DNA from 4 places in the Desulfosporosinus sp. SYSU MS00001 genome. Region 1 is predicted to be linked to each of the others. Evidence: predicted binding sites of a transcription regulator. Region 1 holds the regulator's gene; each other region holds the start of a gene.
What was found. Region 1 encodes Rex, which represses fermentation and respiration genes when NADH is low (regulators of the CRP and FNR family bind a similar motif). Its sites were predicted from a motif close to ATTGTTAANNNNTTAACAAT; they were not measured.

Region 2: a site for Rex is predicted at 1,341-1,360, ahead of fdhF (formate dehydrogenase subunit alpha). Genes of this name have one in related genera too.
Region 3: a site for Rex is predicted at 1,329-1,348, ahead of ACPUYX_RS10130 (NAD(P)H-dependent oxidoreductase subunit E). Genes of this name have one in related genera too.
Region 4: a site for Rex is predicted at 1,191-1,210, ahead of gap (type I glyceraldehyde-3-phosphate dehydrogenase). Genes of this name have one in related genera too.

Annotation. Positions count from the first base shown of each region.
Region 1 is NZ_JBNFTW010000001.1:88,813-91,997, reverse strand. It holds gene cimA (citramalate synthase) at 1-310, opposite strand, end outside; gene ACPUYX_RS00405 (redox-sensing transcriptional repressor Rex) at 948-1,580, opposite strand; gene ACPUYX_RS00400 (SPOR domain-containing protein) at 1,779-2,471, opposite strand; gene ACPUYX_RS00395 (anion permease) at 2,665-3,185, opposite strand, start outside.
Region 2 is NZ_JBNFTW010000007.1:145,160-148,344, forward strand. It holds gene ACPUYX_RS14070 (aminotransferase class V-fold PLP-dependent enzyme) at 1-612, opposite strand, end outside; gene ACPUYX_RS14075 (DUF3343 domain-containing protein) at 698-949, opposite strand; gene fdhF (formate dehydrogenase subunit alpha) at 1,488-3,185, shown strand, end outside.
Region 3 is NZ_JBNFTW010000004.1:309,427-312,611, reverse strand. It holds gene ACPUYX_RS10135 (complex I 51 kDa subunit family protein) at 1-744, opposite strand, end outside; gene ACPUYX_RS10130 (NAD(P)H-dependent oxidoreductase subunit E) at 749-1,210, opposite strand; gene ACPUYX_RS10125 (4Fe-4S ferredoxin) at 1,601-2,185, opposite strand; gene ACPUYX_RS10120 (L-fucose/L-arabinose isomerase family protein) at 2,561-3,185, opposite strand, start outside.
Region 4 is NZ_JBNFTW010000010.1:12,110-15,294, forward strand. It holds gene ACPUYX_RS16340 (acetyl-CoA C-acetyltransferase) at 1-811, shown strand, start outside; gene gap (type I glyceraldehyde-3-phosphate dehydrogenase) at 1,244-2,257, shown strand; gene pyk (pyruvate kinase) at 2,275-3,185, shown strand, end outside.

The DNA of each region.
Region 1 (3,185 bases):
TAGCCCCGGAAGCCACCAACTTAAGCAGAATCTCACTGTTTTCCGGCGCTTCATTCACTTTGCAGGTACTTCCAAAGGCAGCAATATGTGTCATAGGAACCTCTTGTTCCTTGAGAAGCTGAAAGAAATTATCATCTCTGGGATTAGCTCCCGGCCATCCTGCTTCGACAAAGAGACTGCCCATTTCCCCGATCCGCTTGACATAACTCAGCTTATCTTGTGTCGAAAAATGAATCCCTTCTCCCTGCGCACCATCTCTCAAGGTTGTATCATAGATTGTAATTTTTCTTTTGACCCCATTTTGATCCATTTTTCCCCTCCTGAATTCAAAAGTAAACCAAATGGTATCTGAAAGCCCCGCAGCCGTTCCTAAGAACTTCCACAGGGCTTTTGTCCCACACGGTGTAGTTGGGTATTATCCAACCTGTGTTGCTCGGTCCAGACCCGTACGGCGGAACCCTTAACACACTTCTTGCATTCTATTATATGACACAAACCCCTTGATGTACAACAGTGCATTTTCCATTACAATAATCAATTACGAAACAATAGCAGAAATTTCATAATCCTTGCGCCTAATTTTGTATAATTATTTTATTAAAGGACAAGCATATTTATTTAAATAGTTAAGTTAATTATTTTTTTAATTTGCATAAATCGATTTTCTAAGGTCAATTCACCGGCGCTTAAAAAGCAGAATCTAAAACCAATTAACAAGGAACTCATTTTCTTTGAAGAAACAACAATGAGAACGGTCTATGCCTATTTAAAGGCATTTGACCGAACTCATTAGTTAGCAACTATTTTCATATGAGGCTATTCCATTAGTTAATTCATTATAGTCAAGTTCCTATAGTGAATTAACTATAGGAAATTTCCCTTGAGTTAATCCCGATAGTTAATTTCTCATCGTTATTTCTTAGCAGCATAGTTCCTTATGCATGACTCTAGAATCTTTGAGCTCCAACGTTAAAGGTAAGTACTTCAAGGTTAACAGCAAGATCCACATTCCTCAGTTCAATCTCAGGCGGAACATTCAAGACGACAGGTGCAAAATTTAATATTGCCTGCACACCGGCCTTAATAAGTTTATCCGCAATTTCCTGAGCGACAGACGAAGGTACGGCTATAATACCGATCTGGGTTTGATTTTGCCTCGTAACTTCTTCAATCTCTTGAATTGGTAAGATTTCAACGTCACCGATTTTAGTTCCTATCTTGCTAGGATCCGAATCAAAAATACTGGTAATGATGAACCCCCGCTCACGAAAACCTTTGTATGAACTTAACGCCAAACCTAAGTGCCCGGCACCGACCAAAGCAACGCTCCAATCAACACTTAACCCAAGAATCCTTAAAATATGCTGACGAAGATCTTTGACGTTATATCCTACACCCCTTGTTCCAAACTCTCCGAAGTAGGCAAGGTCTTTCCGGACTTGTGCGGGGCTGACGCCGACTCCTTCCGCGATATCCCCTGATGAGGTGGTAATTATTCCTTTTCTATCGACGTCTGTCAGATGTCGTGAGTAAACTGAAAGTCGAATAATGGTAGCCTCTGGGATTTTAAGCGTTTTCAATAAGTTCCCTCATTTCTCATCTGATATTTAAATCAAATAAACTTAATCGGTTAATACTTAGATAATTATAAGATAGTTATGTTAATTATATCACTATTAATAAAAAACGCAAATAGTTCCATTTTATAATCTTCTGACTATTAGTCATCGCCCTTAATACTCTCCCTTTAGCATTTTTTAGCTTATATCTTATAGTTATTATTTCCCAGAAAACGCATTTATAATCCTCGTGGCGGCAAAATATAGAGCCAATCCTAAAAGCTGCTGATCTTGCGGATCATTCTTCGACCGAAGCAAATTATAGAGATTATGAAGCTGAACTAATTGGGTAGGGGAATGCTCTCCAGCCAGACTATTCCATAGTTCGAGTTCCTGAGCTAAGCGTTGAGAGCAGATTCCTTCCTGCAAGAGAGCATTGACGTTGGTCAGGAGTTCTATCGTCAGACGAGAGCCATTTCCTAAAACACGAAACGTCCGCTCCGGAAGTTCAACTTGTTTAATCACAGCGGGAATACCCCTGGTAGCAAGAGCTTCTTTAACACCGCTTAATTCCTTTGCCGTATGGCCAAAACCGATAGCGACAATCCAAGGGTTCCTGCTGATAATGCCACCCGCATTTGCTAACTCCTGAAGCTGCTTAAGGCAGGACTGAGCATTTTCTTCACTCTGAAAAACACCAATTTGGCAGGTCCAAAAGGTTGCTTTGGGCAGCACCAACGTGTCGGCTTGATTTTTTATTTGACTGTCAGATGTGGTTTGGGGAATGCTTACCTTTGCCGAATGTTCTACAAGTTCTAAATAGGCCTTTCCGATTCCCCAGGTCAGTAACCCCAGAGCCATCATCGCCAAGAGCACCAACGTGAGAATACGCAGCCGCTGAAAATAATTCATCCTTCTACTCCTCCCGTAGGGTCCGGACAACCCTTCTACCGGAAGATATGTAGCAAAACCGAAAAATAGACTCCAAAATTCAAAAAGGGGCTGCCGCAAACTCTTAACAGTTTACGGTACCCCTCTTTAGCTTCGTTATCCCCATCTTAGACCCTCACTTCTCCAAGTGGGAGTTATTACTTCGATTTCACTCCTACATAATTCTAGAAACGATAAGATAGTATAGGGCAGCTATCAGCGAAGTTGTGGGAATTGTCACAATCCAAGCAATCAGCATTTGTTGGGCAACGCCCCAACGCACAGCCGAAACCCTTTTGGCACTGCCGACTCCCATAATAGAACCGGAGACAACATGGGTCGTCGAAACCGGAAGGTGAAGACTTGGAAATACAGTCGCCGTCCAGATGACAATTGAAGAGCTCAGATCGGCAGCAAAGCCGTTAATGGGTTCCAGTTTAAAAATTTTCCCGCCCATGGTATGAATGATTTTCCAGCCCCCGGCAGCCGTCCCCAGAGACATGGCCAGAGCACATGCCAGTTTAACCCAAAGAGGAGGTGCCAGAACTGTCTGAGCCTGAATTCCAGTGGCGATGAGAGTCATAGTAATAATCCCCATGGATTTTTGGGCATCATTGGAGCCATGATTAAAGGCCAACAAGCCTGCAGAAAGAACCTGCATTTTCTTGAATCCATGATTGACACGTGACGGTGATA
Region 2 (3,185 bases), on a different contig from region 1:
TTTATGTCCGGTAAAGGCTAGTGCGTCAACCTCAAGCCAATTCATGTCCATCTCTGTAAAGCCCGCAGTTTGGGCACTGTCCACGATGAAAAAAATATTATTCTCATGGCAGAAGTGACCGATCTCCTTCAAGGGCAGCATTGTACCGCAAACATTGGAAGCAGCGGTCATAAATATTGCCTTCGTATTTGCTTGAATCAAGCTTGGAAGAGATTCAACTTGATCCAGTGATAATGCCCCTTCTTTATTACATTCCAGGATATCGACTTCAAGATTTCGTGCTCTTAAGTTGTTCAATGGCCGCATAACAGCATTATGTTCCATTGAAGACACTATGACATGATCTCCAGGTTTCAGGAGACCTTTGATGATGACGTTCATGCTTTCTGTTACGTTTTTTGTAAATACAACATTCTCGGGTTTATCAAAGTGAAACAGACGGCAGAGCAATTCTCTTGTTTCATAAACTACTTCTTCTGTTTGATAGGCTTTTGTATAAGCCCCTCTATTAACGTTGCAGCCAATGGAAGATAAAAAATGCGAAACCGTCTCAGCTACACCCGGTGCCTTTGGGTATGAAGTAGCAGCATTATCTAAATATATCTCTTTCATGGCTTCACTCCAAAACTATATGTTTATCCTTTAATATCATTTTATAGACGTCTGATCAGCAGATACTTCACTATCAGACCAGCTGTTAGTGGCTTTTAGCGTACTTTAAACTATACTGATTGCCTTTAATATTATATATTTGCTTAATATCCTGGATTAACAACATACTCAAATCTCCTTTATAGTAAAACTCCACTCCTACTGCGCAACTTGTGCTAATATTTCGGGGTACGGGCTTAATTTCTGCTGCTATGGTATTGTTACGCAAAAACCTATTAAACCTTATTGCGCCAGAAGTGGTGAAAAATATTGCAAAATATAATTCGCCTGATTCCATTTTGAGAAGTCTCCTTCTAAGCCTTTATGTACTTAATAAATGTTGAAACATGAACTCATTAGGAAAAGGTCATTACACAATATAAGTATGAAGAACCTTTTTAAACTGGAACCATATCGAGAATTATATTACTGATCTAGTTTCAATAAATGAAAGCCAACAAACTGAATTATACAAGCAGGACATGATCGGACGGAGTAAGAGGTATGGAAATAGAGTTAGACAAGAGAAGAAAACAAAAGGCGGAATTATAGTTGCGGTTGGAAAACTTTGATCCAATCGTAAGACTCCCACGTCAAGTGGGAGTGGTTCCCATACCTTGCTTCGGTGGGGGTATAGAGTCCCCCACCGAAGCCCCGATGTTCAGCTTTAGTTGAACAAGTTTTCTGGCGTTGTTGAAATTTTCATAATAAATATTTAAGAAAGACTAGCGTATAAAGTTTCGAAAGGCTATAATATGTGTTATAAGTTAAATCGAATGACACTACATAATTATTATGTTATGATTGATTATGTTGTGAATGAGGAGTGAGACATTTTGGAGTGGTTTACTTTAACCATTGATGGACGAGAAGTCAGTGTCCCAAAAGGAACGACTGTACTTGAAGCCTGTCGCATGCATGATATCTCAATTCCAACCTTGTGTCATGACCCGGAACTCACCTCTGCCGGTGCTTGTCGTTTGTGTATCGTTCAAATTGAAGGGATACGTAATCTTCCCCCATCTTGTGTGACCCAGGTTACCCAAGGCATGGTCGTTCAAACTCAAAATTCCAGAGTTCGGGCAGCCCGCAAAACAATTCTGGAACTGTTGGTGGCGAATCATCCGTTAGATTGTATGACATGTCAAAGGATGGGGAACTGCTCCTTAGCCCAATATGCTTATGAATACGGTGTCACCGGAGCGCTTTATCAAGGTGAGCGCCGTAATCTTCCTGTGGACAAAGAAAACCCCTTCATTATAAGAGATCCTAATAAATGTATCTTGTGCGGTAAATGCATTCGGGCGTGTGATGAGATCCAAGGACGGAGCGTTTTGGATTTCTCTTTCCGTGGCTTCGATACCCAAGTCGGTCCGGCTTTTAATCTTCCCTATCACGAATCTGATTGCGTCTTCTGTGGTTCCTGTGTCTCGGTCTGTCCGGTCGGAGCGTTAACTGAAAAGAAGATGGCTGGCAAGGGACGTCCCTGGAACGTAGCGAAAGTTCAAACCACTTGCCCATTTTGTGGGACAGGCTGCAACTTCGATCTTAACGTGAAAGACGGAAAAGTCATTGGCGTAACCTCAAACCCCAATGCTCCGGTTAATGGTAAAGCCTTATGTGTCAAAGGGCGGTTCGGGATGGATATGATTTACAACCAAAATCGGTTAACGTCACCTTTGATACGAAAAAAAGGGGTATTGGTTCCTGCAGAATGGGATGAGGCCTTAGACTTAGTGGCAAAAAAGTTTCAAGAAATTAAATATGATTATGGAGCGAGTGCCCTTGCTGCCTTAAGTTCAGCTCATTGCACGAACGAGGAAAATTATCTCATGCAAAAGTTCATGCGTGCGGTCATCGGGACCAACAATATCGACCACTGTGCCAGAGTCTGTCACGCCCCTACAGTAGCCGGACTGGCAGTTTCATTCGGGTCAGGAGCTTCAACGAACTCTTTCGACGAAATTCCGGATGCCAAAGTTATGTTTGTTATTGGTGCTAACCCCACAGAAGCTCACCCTGTCGTTGGAGCAAAGATGAAACAAGCCTTAGCCAAAGGGGCAAAGCTAATTGTCGCTGATCCTCGCAAAATTGAACTGGCAGAGAGTTCGGATCTATGGCTAAGACTCCGCCCAGGGACGGATGTTGCTCTCATTAATGGGATCATGAACATTATTCTAGCAAATGGCTGGGAAGATCGTTCGTTCATCGAAAAACGTACAGAAGGGTTTGAAGAATTCCGTGAGAACCTTGGAAATTACCCGCCGGAATTAGTGAGTCAGATCACTGGTGTTCCCGTGGAACAGCTTATTGAGGCGGCTAAAATCTATGCTACGACAGAACGGGCCATGATTTTCTACACCTTGGGGATAACAGAGCACACCACAGGTACGGATAACGTAATGAGTTTGGCAAACCTTGCTATGCTAACGGGCAATGTAGGTAAGAAATATTCTGGAGTTAATCCCTTGCGTGGACAAAATAATGTTCAAGGGTCATGTGACATGGGTGCATTGCCTGGCGACTATCCAGGG
Region 3 (3,185 bases), on a different contig from region 1:
ATTTCCAGAGAGACACATCAATTTTGTCCCGCCGCTGAATTCCGTCCCCAACGATAGAAATTTTTCTCCGCCTTCCTTAACAATCCAGGGAATACAGGCGTAAGTCTCGACGTTATTTAATACAGTGGGCATCATATTAAGGCCCGCATTCTTGATATAGGGCGGTTTACGTCTCGGTCTGCCGGTTTTTCCTTCGATCGATTCCACCAAGGCGGTATTTTCTCCGCAAACATAAGCCCCGGCTCCTGAAACCACTTTAATATTAAAATTCAGTCCCGTACCCAGGATGTTTTCTCCGAGAAATCCAGCCTCTGTAGCGTTCTTAATCGCGCTCCTTAATATTTCTTGAATCCCGGAATATTCCCCCCGGCAATAGATGTATCCTTCCTTTGCCTCGAAAATAAAGGCCCCAATTGTCATCCCTTCGATTAACATCAAGGGATCTTCGGCCATAATATGGCGGTCCTTAAATGTTCCCGGTTCTCCTTCGTCCGCATTACAAATCATGTATTTGGGCCCTTTTTCCAGAGGAATAGCATAAGCCTGTTCCCACTTAACTCCCGTAGGATATGCCGCTCCTCCTCGTCCAAAAAGATAGGCGTTTTTAATCTCCTGAATAATCTCTTCAGGTCTCATGGTAATAGCTTTTTTTAGCCCTTCGTAGCCACCGGCAGCAACAAATTCTTCCACTGAGTCCGGCCTAATTTTTCCAAAACGCGAGCTTAATATCTTGGTGTTTTCCATGCTGTTAAGCCTCCTCTCTGTAAGATTTAATGACCGCTCTGAGCGAGTCCGGCGTTAAATTGCCATAAACCTTTTCGCCGATTTTTATGGCAGGGGCTATATCACAAGCGCCAAAGCAATTGGAACGTTCTAAAGTAAAGAGTCCATCTTCTGTTGTTTGCCCCGGCTTAATTGCCAACTCTTTTTCTAACATCAGTTCAATGCCATCAGAACCCGACACATGACAGGGACCGCTCTTACAAACTTCAATGAGATTTTTTCCTCTGGGCTTGGTGCTAAACATCCCGTAGAAGGTCATAACTCCGTACACCTTGTTCATAGGCATGTCAAGGGCCTTCGCAACATACTCCACCCATTCCTCAGGTAAATAGTTTTTTCCCGAAAGCCTCTGTAGTTCGAGCAGAATTTGAATAAGGTTTTCTTTAGCGTATCGAAACTTTTCCAAAACCTCGTCAACTTTTTTCATTTGTAATACCCCTTTGTTATTTTCTGCACATAAATAATAGATATTAATTCATAATTAGTTACAATGTTAGTTCTATTATCCGAAACACGTTTCCACTATGTAAAACAAATATTAACTTATAGTGATAAAAATAACAAGTATTTTTGCCAAAGTTCTAATTTGATTATTATTCACACTTTACTTTTTGTTCTGATTAATAATTTGATCCGAATTCGCTGAAATTTATTAAAGTGAACTCCTTCGGCGAAAGTGTCCTGTGAACACTTTCGCCGAAGCAAGGTATGGGAACCACTGCCACTTGTAAAAGAAAGAGTCTTATGATTGGATAAATTACCCTTTCGAATCACAGCTCTCTATTCTTAAGTCTTAATTATTCTTAATTAACTCGCCCTAATGCAATTGAACCCTTCCCCGGCAAACTTGAAGGCACTCCGAGCATCCCCGAAGCGCTTTTGGGAAACAACGTATTTTATGAAATCTGTTATCCTGAAATGCTTTTGCCGGACATGCGTCAATACACAGTGAGCAGTTGTCACAGGACTCATTAATTAAACCCAAGTTCTCTGCAACACTGCCTTGTAAGGGTGCATTTGTAAAAATCGCAGCAAATAAAAGTTTTGAACCATAGTTAGGGTTTGTGACCAGTCCGTTTTTCCCCCAGTTTCCCAGCCCCGCCGCGATTGCCAAAGGGCGAAAATCCCCGAATAGCGAGAGCGGGGTTTTAATGTCTGCAGAATATCCTTCACTGCGTAAAACCTGGGCAATATCCCTCAACAGTTTCCAGCTTGTCCATACCTCTTCCTCAAACCTTTTCGTGATGTAAAAGGGATGATTTAAAATCCATTGATCCGAGAAGGGGAAGCCAATCACCATAACAGGCTCTTGCTGCCTTATTTTCGTATAGCCGACAGCCAACGCTCCTTGCTGCAATAATTTATTTGTAAGGTGATTCTGGAGATCAGCGCTATTTTCCATGAGATACGTCCCTTTCTTATGAAACCGTTTATTATTTTTAATCAATTTTATTTTCTCAGAGACTTCTTAAGGACCAATTGCAGAACTTACAAACAGGCCATAGTTAACTTTCCACAAAATAGCCAAACCATTCAGTATAACTAACTATTCAGCACCCCTGAAGCCCAAATCAGCGCCAAAATAAAACCTAAGCTACTCCCATCGCTTTACCTTTTATAGCAATAATCTTCAAACGCTAAAGCCCTCTAGCCTTCCGGAAATAGTCAAAAAGGGTTTCAGAATTCCTATCAAGGAACCCTGAAACCCTTTTTGACTATTTCTATTCGTAGACATTTCTTTTGGAACAAGGTCTGAAACTAAAATAGACAATATGGTTTACTCGATCACTTCGATTCCTAACACCTTACACAACAATCTCATCTCTTCGGCGACATCTTCCCAAACGATACTATAGTGATGGGGAACACCTTCCTCAACAATCCTGTACAACATTTTCAAGACCGGCTCTTCCATAACGACATTGACCATGACTCCTTTGGTAACCCTTTGAGTAGGGATGGCTTCACCTTTTGTCAGGAAGAGTTTATACTCATTGCCGATCTTAGACATCCGGGCGATGGTAACCTTGCCGGGCTTGAGTGTCGTGTAGAAAGCAACTCCCTGTCCGGCCAGAGGGTGATTGCTGACGATGAAATCACTCTCCGGGTCTTTAAGAGACTTTCCTGCCTGGCCGCAGTGCCAGAAAAGGGCAGTATTGGCTTTTTCATCAATGGTGATCAAGTCGGACATAAAGACTGTTTTTCCGGTCAGGTATTTTTGAATGAGCATGGCAATGGTGGCATCCATATCACCTTCACAGCCAATGACAAATCCCTTGTCAGCAAAGCGGGCCATGGCCCCGCAGGGTGTGAACTTCAGATTGCCCATTTCAGGCCAGCATTTTAATATCAGGGCGTTAAAACCTTGTTGGCGAATAAACTCTTCCAAGGCCAAAACGAGC
Region 4 (3,185 bases), on a different contig from region 1:
TGTTCTTCCAAAAGCACGAACAGGTTATCGAATGGGAAATGCAAATGTCGTAGATCTTATGATTAATGATGGTTTAACAGATGCATTTCATAATATTCATATGGGAATTACGGCCGAAAATATAGCTGAGCAATTTGATATTTCACGCGAAGAACAGGATCGTTATTCTGTATCGAGTCAAAACCGAGCGGAAGAGGCAATCAAAGCTGGGAAGTTTAATGAAGAGATTGTACCCGTAAGTATTCCTCAGCGTAAGGGAGACCCGGTTGTATTTTCCCAGGATGAATTTCCTCGCTTCGGAGCAACTTATGAGTCTGTAGCTAAATTACGCGGCGCCTTTAAAAAGGAAGGGACTGTAACCGCTGGAAACGCATCAGGCATCAATGATGGTGCAGCAGCAGTTGTTGTTATGTCCAAGGAGAAGGCCTTAGAACTGGGACTAACACCCATAGCAACCATTAAATCTTGGGGTTCGGCTGGGGTAGACCCGCGCATAATGGGCACAGGTCCGATTCCTGCGACTCGGAAAGCCCTAGAAAAGTGCGGCTTGAAGATAGAGGATATTGACCTCGTTGAGGCCAACGAGGCTTTTGCATCTCAAACTTTAGAGGTAGCAAAAGAATTAAACCTCAATATGGATAACACCAATGTCAATGGTGGAGCTATAGCCTTGGGGCATCCTGTGGGAGCTTCGGGGACAAGAATTTTAGTGACTTTACTTCATGAAATGAAACGCAGAAATTCAAAACGCGGTCTGGCGACCCTTTGTATCGGCGGCGGTCAAGGGATTGCTTTAATTGTAGAACGTTAGGCACAATTACGTTAGGAAATTTTAACGCCAGAGGTTACCACAACTAATCAAATTATATAAAACGGCTTGTTAACAACTTACCAATGTTACAAGCCGTTTTATCCAGTTTTTAAGATCCCCGCTTCTTGTAAGTGTGGGTGGGTCCTTCGTTAACTTCAGATGGGTTAGAGTCCCCATCTGAAGCCCCGATGTTCTGCTTTAGCTGAACGAGTTCACTTCCTTATTTGATTGGAAACTTGTAAATAAAAACTTGCAAACAATAGTTTGCAAGTTTTTATTGTGTTTAGGGAACCCTAATCATACAAACAAAAAAATGTGTAAACAAACATTTTATCTAGCAGGATTTTGTTCATTTGCACAGAATTATTGTTAATATGTTAATGTGGTATATCTAACAATGAACGTTGGAGCATTAAGAGGAGGTAAAAACAAATGAGTTTACGAGTGGCTATTAATGGGTTCGGTCGGATCGGCAGATTAACACTTCGTGCTGCCCTCAAACAACAATCACTGCCTTTTGAGGTAGTCGCTATCAATGACCTGGGAAGTCCGGCTTTATTAGCCCATTTATTTAAGTATGACTCTAATCATGGGATTATTCCTAATTCAGTGGACCTTGATGGAAATACTATGATTATTGATGGAAAACGCATTGAAATTTTAGCTGAAAGAAATCCTTTAGATTTGCCATGGGCAAAGCTCGGTGTTGATATTGTCATTGAATCAACAGGACGTTTTACAAAACGAGATGCTGCGGCTCAACATCTTACTGCAGGGGCTAAAAAAGTAGTTATCTCCGCGCCAGCAAAAAATGAAGACATAACAATCGTTTTAGGTGTTAATGAGGAAAAATACGATCCTCAAAATCATCATATTATCTCTAATGCATCATGCACCACTAACTGTCTTGCCCCGGTAGCTAAAGTGTTATACAATGCTTTTGGAATCGAGCAAGGAATGATGACAACCACTCACTCAGTAACCAATGATCAGAGGATTTTAGATTTAGAACATTCCGATTGGCGCAGATCGAGAGCAGCCTATCAATCCATGATTCCAACAACAACGGGAGCAGCAAAAGCAGTAACTCTTGTTCTTCCTGAATTGGAAGGTAAAATGAATGGGCTTGCTGTTCGTGTACCAACCCCTAATGTTTCTTTAGTAGATTTTGTCGCTAATTTAAGCAAGCCAACAACGAAAGAAGACGTTAATGCAGCTTTGCGTCAAGCCGCAAATAATGAGTTAAAGGGTATTCTTGATTACACAGACCTCCCCCTCGTCTCGCGTGATTTCAATGGAAACCCGGCAAGCTCGATTGTCGATGGCTTATCAACCATGATGATGGGGGATCGAATGGTCAAAGTGTTATCTTGGTATGACAATGAATGGGGCTATTCCAACCGTGTTGTCGATTTGGTTAAACTGATTGTTGCGAAAGGTCTGTAATCAGGAGGAATTAAATAATGCGAAGGACTAAAATTGTCTGCACGATAGGCCCGGCAAGTGAATCCAGAGAAAATGTTCAAGCCCTTTTAGCTGCGGGGATGGATGTAGCGCGATTGAATTTTTCCCATGGAACCCATGAGGAACATGGACGACGAATTGCGGTTTTAAAAGAAGAAGCAGCTAAAATCGGCAAGCATTTAGGAATTCTTCTCGATACAAAAGGTCCGGAAATTCGTACGGGAATGGTTCCGAGTGAGGGAATTAGACTAGAAAATGGCATGAGTTTTACACTTGATACGGATCTCAGCTTGGGGAATCAAGAACGGGTAGGTATTACTCATAAAACTTTGTGGCAAAGTGTTAATTCTGGGACCCATGTTTTAATAGATGATGGTCAACTTGATCTCGAGGTGAGTTCGGTTGAACAAGAAAAAATCCGGACCATCGTCCGTAACGGTGGGATTCTAAAATCTCAAAAAGGTGTTAATGTTCCCGGTATCCATGTCGATTTACCGGCAGTAACCGAAAAAGATATTGATGACATCCGCTTTGGCGTTTCGCAAGGAATTGATTTCATTGCGGCATCCTTCACCCAAAAGGCTGTGGATATTTTGGATGTGCGCAGAATTGTCGAAGAAATGGGTGCGGAAGTTCATATTATTGCTAAAATAGAAAGCCAAGAGGGCATCACGAATTTAGATTCAATCTTAGAAGTTGCAGATGGATTAATGGTTGCCCGTGGAGACTTAGGGGTTGAAATCCCCGTCGAGGAAGTTCCTATTTGTCAAAAAGAAATGATCTCTAAATGTAACCTCATGGGGAAACCGGTAATCGTAGCTACCCAAATGCTGGACTCAATGATTCGGCAGCCTCGGCCAACGCGTGCAGAGGCCAGTGATGTTGCTAATGCTATTTGGGACGGAACTGA